Regions from separate parts of the Photobacterium sp. WH77 genome, predicted to be linked through region 1. Evidence: predicted binding sites of a transcription regulator. Region 1 holds the regulator's gene; each other region holds the start of a gene.
What was found. The regulator CRP, encoded in region 1, controls carbon source genes, mostly activating them, when cyclic AMP is high. The targets are predictions, from matches to a motif close to TGTGANNNNNNTCACA.
Positions count from the first base shown of each region.

Region 2: a site for CRP is predicted at 1,113-1,128, ahead of mlc (sugar metabolism global transcriptional regulator Mlc). Genes of this name have one in related genera too.
Region 3: a site for CRP is predicted at 926-941, ahead of L6J37_RS01365 (NupC/NupG family nucleoside CNT transporter). Genes of this name have one in related genera too.

Region 1 covers NZ_JAKLTE010000007.1:18,740-21,014, reverse strand. Annotated here, with positions in the region: gene L6J37_RS09405 (DUF1338 domain-containing protein) at 1-515, shown strand, start outside; gene L6J37_RS09400 (hypothetical protein) at 586-795, opposite strand; gene crp (cAMP-activated global transcriptional regulator CRP) at 977-1,609, opposite strand; gene L6J37_RS09390 (OsmC family protein) at 1,884-2,275, shown strand, end outside.
Region 2 covers NZ_JAKLTE010000003.1:25,839-28,113, forward strand. Annotated here, with positions in the region: gene mlc (sugar metabolism global transcriptional regulator Mlc) at 1-1,025, opposite strand, end outside; gene queE (7-carboxy-7-deazaguanine synthase QueE) at 1,308-1,976, shown strand; gene L6J37_RS03970 (hypothetical protein) at 2,183-2,275, shown strand, end outside.
Region 3 covers NZ_JAKLTE010000001.1:310,699-312,973, forward strand. Annotated here, with positions in the region: gene L6J37_RS01355 (hypothetical protein) at 1-82, shown strand, start outside; gene L6J37_RS01360 (TatD family hydrolase) at 66-875, shown strand; gene L6J37_RS01365 (NupC/NupG family nucleoside CNT transporter) at 1,088-2,275, shown strand, end outside.

The DNA.
Region 1 (2,275 bases):
TTATCAGTGAACTGCTGGTTGGTCAGTGCTCTGCACAACTGCAGAACACGGTGCGTGCGCTGGTAAAGCAGATCCCTGACGGTGCAATGGATGATGCGTCTTTCCTCTATAACGGCCGTTTGTGGGAGCTGGATTTTGCGACCTATGAAATGCTGGCCGCGGAAAGCGAGTATGCCGGCTGGGTGGCCGCTCACGGTTACGGCGCCAATCACTTTACGGTAAGCGTCAATCAGCTGGAGCAGTTCACGGAAGTGGCGGCGGTTAACAGCTTGCTGCGCCACAACGGGTTCAGCATTAATGAAGCCGGCGGCGAAGTGAAAGGCAATCCGGCAGTGATGCTGGAGCAGTCATCCACTATGGCTGACCGTGTTGATGTGTCCTTCACCGACGGTGTTCGCACAATTCCCGGTGGTTTTTATGAGTTCGCCAAGCGCTACCATCAGGCAGACGGGGAACTCTATCCGGGCTTTGTCGAAGCGTCAGCCGACAAAATCTTCGAAAGTACCAATATGTGATTCAGCCTGACTGAAAAACACCTTAAACAGCGGCCTTTGGTCGCTGTTTTTTTAGGTCAGGCTGTTGGTGTCAGTGCTGCTGATCCAAAGGCAGCACCCAGGCATCGTTGTCACGACTCAGGATCCCGGCGTGCAGACCGGCTTCCTGTTCCAGTAACTGACGGGGTGACTGAAACCCTGTCATTTCCACTGATGCTGTGAGGAAGCGGCCCATAGTGACCACAGGGCGGGTTGGCACCTGGCTGTGCTGCGCATTCGGGGCAAAACGTTCGATATCCATATCGCTGCATCCACATAAAACTGATATGCCAAATGTAGCAATAGGAATGAGGAAGGCAACTGAAAAACTGTGAGGTGACTAGAGGAACACGATGCAAAGCCGGGGGAGGGTGTGCAAATGCAAGAAAAGCCGCACTGGCGGCTTTTCTTATACTCACATTGGCTGCATCACAGCTGAGTGATCAGCGAGTGCCGTAAACCACTATGGTTTTGCCGTGGGCAGAAATCAGGTTCTGCTCTTCCAGCATCTTGAGGATGCGGCCAACGGTTTCACGGGAACAGCCTACGATCTGGCCGATTTCCTGACGGGTGATTTTGATCTGCATGCCGTCCGGGTGGGTCATGGCATCAGGTTGTTTGGCCAGATTCAGCAGTGTCTGGGCAATACGACCGGTAACATCCAGGAACGCCAGGTCGCCAACTTTCTGGCTGGTGACTTGCAGACGGCGAGCCATCTGAGCAGACAGTCGCATCAGAATATCCGGGTTGACCTGGATCAGCTGACGGAATTTCTTAAAGGAAATCTCTGCCACTTCACATGGTGTTTTTGCACGAACCCAGGCAGTACGCTCCTGGCCTTCTTCAAACAGGCCAAGCTCACCGATGAAGTCGCCCTGGTTGAGGTAGGACAGAATCATCTCTTTGCCTTCTTCGTCCTTGATAAGAACGGCAACGGAGCCTTTAACGATGTAGTAGAGGGTCTCTGCTTTCTCGCCAGCATGGATCAGTGTACTCTTTGAAGGGTACTTATGAATGTGGCAATGAGAAAGGAACCACTCCAAGGTTGGATCTGTTTGCGGTTTACCTGGAACCATATTACTAACTTCCTCTGCAGTGTGTTGCCCAACAACGTCATTCCTTGAATTGGGGTTGGGTATAACAATATCATTGTTTGCCAACTAGGATATTCAGTCAACGGCTGGGCTGCAAGCGCATGTGAACATTCAGTCCAAGAGTTTAACTTTTTTCGACACGCATTGCTTGATATTGGGTGACGATAAATGCACATTTTGGACGCTTTACTGTGCACATGATCACACAGTTGTGACTTAGTTTTTAAATGCGGGTTTGAGTAGTAAGGAGCATCGCATGCAATCACGTGTTAAATGGGTAGAAGGTTTGACTTTTGTCGGCCAGTCAAACTCGGGCCACAGTGTGGTCATGGACGGCAACGGCGGCAATACGGCACCGAGTCCGATGGAACTGGTGCTGATGGCAGCGGGCGGTTGCAGCTCCGTCGATGTGGTCGACGGCCTGAAAAGTGCCGGCCAGGCCATCACGGCCTGCGAAGCAAACATGACCTCAGAGCGCCGCGAGCAGGCACCGCGTTATTTTACCTCGGTCAATCTGCATTTCGTGGTGACAGGCCATGATCTTGATGAAGCGCTGGTGGCCAAAGCGGTCGGTGATTCGCTGGAAAAATATTGCTCTGTGTGCCTGATGCTGGGCAAAGGTGTCACGCTGACACATTCTTATGAAAT
Region 2 (2,275 bases), on a different contig from region 1:
AATTCGCCGCCGATCAGCACCTTCTCAGGGTTGAACAGATTAACCATAATGGCAATGGCCCGGCCTAAGTGGAAGCCCAGCTCAGTGATCACCTGATATGCCAGCGGATCGCCCTGCACGGCAGCCTCGCAAATGGTTTCGATAGTCAGTTCTTTGCCGTACAATGATGACCCTTCCCCCAAGGCCAGGCGGGATTTCACCTGCTGCCTGACGGCCTGTAAACTGGCTACCGTTTCCAGGCATCCTTTATTGCCGCAATAACAGGGAAGACCATCAGGTTGGATCTGAATATGGCCCAGCTCGCCGATGTTGCCAATCCGGCCCTGTAACACTTTGTTATCCAGAATGATGCCTGCACCCACCCCATGATGAATGGAGATCAGAATAGAATTCGCCACATCTTTGGCATTGCCGAACAATTGCTCGGCCAACGCCCAGGAACGGGTATCGTTGCCGATAAAAACCGGCAGGCCCGTTGCTTCATGAATTGCCGGCCCTAAAGGTAAATCTTTCACTTCATAGTGTGGCATTTGCAGCACCATGCCTTTATCGGAATTCACCAAGCCCGGTAAGGAAACGGCAATGGCGGTAATGCGATCCAGCTGCTTGGCGTGGCGGGCAAAAAAGCTTTCAATTTCACCGAGCAGCTTTTGCAACACATCATTTTGCGCCAGTTCTTCGATATCCTGACGCTCCTCGAACAGTATGTCGCCACCCTGCTCATGCAAGGCAATGGTCAGGTAACCCCGGCCAAGACGAATACCTAAAAATTGCCAGCCATCATTATCGGGTACTAAGCCAATGGCCGGACGGCCGCGATTGCCTGATTCCTGAATTTCAGCTTCTTTGATCAGATGCCCGTCAAACAGCTCACGGGTGATTTTGGTAATACTGGCTGGCGCTAACTGGCTCTTTTTCGACAGCTCGATACGGGAAATAGGCCCATACTGATCGATAAGTTTGTAGACGCTTCCGGCATTGTTTCTTTTGATATGATCGATATGACCGGGTTGAGCGACATACATGCTCTGGATCCTCAAAGGTTAACGAATACGCAAGAAATTGAATTTTTTTACTTTGCGAAGTAATTGTGAAGCCCCTTGTGCCAAGGACGTGAACCCAGTCACGACCAGCCTGTCCCTTTTGGTCTTCGCATTACCGGGCCGGACAAACAAGCAGCATGATTGAAAGATATGTGGCTCTAGAGACAATGACGCAGGGTTCTGACATAATACGCGCCCTTTGAGGTTCAGGGTACCAAAACACCCTTTTTCACGTTAACTTGATTGATTGTTTTGAGGTCAGCCGTGTACAAAATCAATGAAATCTTTGAAACCATCCAGGGTGAAGGTGTTTTCACAGGCGTGCCGGCTATTTTTGTCCGTCTGCAAGTCTGCCCTGTCGGCTGTGCCTGGTGCGACACAAAACAAACCTGGAGTGCCGAGCCTCAGGACGAAGTTAACGTCAGCGCTATGCTTACCAAGCAGGGCGACTCGCCAAGCTGGACGTCTCTGGATGCCGGCGGCATTGTCAACCTACTGATTGAGCAGGGATACACAGCTCGTCATGTCGTAATTACCGGTGGCGAACCTTGTCTGTATGACTTACGCCCGCTGACTGAACAGCTGGAAGCCAACGGCTTTGGCTGCCAGATTGAAACCAGTGGCACTTACGAGGTGCTGGCCACAGACAAGACCTGGGTGACTGTCTCGCCGAAAATTAACATGAAAGGCAAGCTGCCGGTTCTGCCCGGCGCACTGTCACGCGCTAATGAAATCAAGCACCCTGTCGGGACGCAAAAGGATATCGACCAGTTAGATGCGCTGTTAGCCGGCGTGCCGCTGCAGGACAAGGTTACCATCGCCCTGCAGCCTATCAGCCAGAAAACCAGAGCTACCGAACTTTGCATTCAAACCTGTATTGCCCGGAACTGGCGTCTGTCTATCCAGACACATAAATACCTGTCGATTGCCTGATTAAGCTGACACCTCAGCCCCACCTGTTTTCGGTCGTCTCAATTCTTAGATGCTGTCTCAACAGATGAGACGACCCATAGGGTTTTACATTCCCCTGCCCACCGTTTACCTATACTCAGCCCAAACACCGAAACCAATCCAGCCGCCTATGATCGGCCATGAGATTGGTATAACACGTGCTGCATTGAGTATTCAGGGGAAATGTTATGCGCACCTATCTGAGACTTGGTCTGAGCCTGTTTCTGGCTGGACTGCTTTCTGCGTGCGGTGGCGGCGGAGATGATGCAGGCATTCAACCT
Region 3 (2,275 bases), on a different contig from region 1:
CCGTCATCCGGCGCAGCGCGCTGCTAGGACAAGAGCGTGTCAGTCAGTGAAAAAGGATACCTCAGGTGCAGCTGATCGATAGTCACTGCCATTTCGATTTTCCGCCGTTTGCCGGTGATCCAGAGTCCTATCTGGCACAAGCCGGGCAGGCTGGCGTCAGCCATATCGTGATCCCATCGGTGGGGGCGCGAAACTGGCAGCCCATTCAGACACTGTGTGCCCGCACGGCATCCCCTGCACAGCCGGCACTCTTCTATGCGCTGGGCATGCACCCGTATTTTGCTTCCGAGCATGATGCCGACACACTGAGCCAGCTTGAGAACAGGCTGAAAAAGGTCAGTCAGGAGGCGGGCAACCGCTGTGTGGCTGTCGGGGAGTGCGGGCTGGATTTTGCTATCCCGAATGCAGACAGACAGCAGCAAAAGGGCTGGCTGATCAGGCAACTGGAATTAGCCAATCAATTTAACCTGCCGGTGATATTTCACTGCCGGAAAGCTTTCCCTGAACTGATGCAATGCCTGAAATCTTGCCCGCCAATTCGGGGAGGGGTTTATCATGCATTCAGTGGTAGTTTGCAGCAAGCGTCTCAACTTCTTGATCTAGGTATCAAAATTGGCGTCGGTGGTACGATCACCTATCGCAGAGCGAACAAAACTCGAACTACAATGACTCAGTTACCTCTCGATGCGATGTTACTGGAAACCGATGCGCCAGATATGCCGTTGGCCGGTTACCAGGGAGAGCCGAATCAGCCGGACAGAGTGGCGTTAGTGCTGGCGGCTCTGGCTGAACTGAGGTCAGAATCATTGGCGGCACTTGCTGCTGCTACTAGCAAAAATGCAGAAGTTTTGTTTGCACTGCCTTCTCAAACTTGATGATTTTGACATTTCTCTGGCTTTTCTTTATCCATCAGGCGGTGACTTGGTGTGACCTCTATCACACTTGATGTTCATCTTTCACTCGGTTTCCAATCAAAGTGTGATGTGTGCATTACATGCTGTAAGTTGCCATGCGTATAATGCGCCCGACTCTTGAGAGAGCCGAATTGTCGAGACGCCAAAATTTAACTATAGGGATGCCATAAACTATGAGCGTGTTTATGAGCCTGGTTGGGATGGTTGTACTGCTGCTTGTGGCTGTGCTGCTGTCTGATAACCGTAAAGCTATTAACTTACGTACTGTGGGTGGCGCGTTTGCCATTCAATTCTTCTTCGGCGCATTTGTACTGTATGTGCCGGTAGGCCGTGATGTGCTGTATGGTGCGTCGCAATTCGTTGCCAATGTGATCGGTTACGGTGATCAGGGGATTTCTTTCCTGTTTGGCGGTCTGGTATCAGGCAAGATGTTTGAAGTCTTCGGTGGTGGCGGTTTCGTTTTCGCCCTGAAAGTGTTGCCGGTTATCGTGTTCTTCTCTGCACTGATCAGCGTACTGTACTATCTGGGTATCATGCAGTTTGTGATTAACATTCTGGGTGGCGCACTGCAAAAAGCGCTGGGAACGTCCCGTGCCGAATCCATGTCTGCAACAGCTAACATTTTCGTGGGTCAAACTGAAGCACCACTGGTTGTGCGTCCGTTTGTACCTAAGATGACTCAGTCTGAGCTGTTCGCTGTGATGTGTGGTGGTCTGGCGTCTGTTGCCGGTGGTGTACTGGCCGGTTATGCCTCTATGGGTGTACCGCTGGAATACCTGATTGCAGCCTCTTTCATGGCGGCACCGGGTGGCCTGTTATTTGCCAAAATCATCAAACCTGAAACAGAAACGCCTGTGGATCAATTGGGCGTTGATAAAGATGATGAAGGTCACGATGACAAGCCTGCTAACGTCATTGACGCAGCGGCTGCGGGTGCCTCTTCCGGTATGCAACTGGCACTGAACGTCGGTGCGATGCTGCTGGCATTCATCGGTCTGATTGCCCTGATCAACGGTATTCTGGGCGGTATCGGTGACTGGTTCGGTATGCCTGAACTGACGCTGGAACTGATCCTGGGTTATGTCTTCCAGCCGCTGGCTTTCCTGATTGGTGTGCCTTGGAATGAAGCACAGGTTGCCGGTTCTTTCATCGGTCAGAAAATAGTCGTGAACGAGTTCGTGGCTTACCTGAACTTCACGCCGTACCTGAAAGATGTGGCTGATGGTGGTCTGCTGGTTGCTGAAACTGGTGTAGCGATGACTGAGAAGACCAAAGCGATCATTTCTTTCGCACTGTGTGGTTTCGCAAACCTGTCTTCTATCGCTATCCTGCTGGGTGGTCTGGGCGGTCTGGCACCAAGC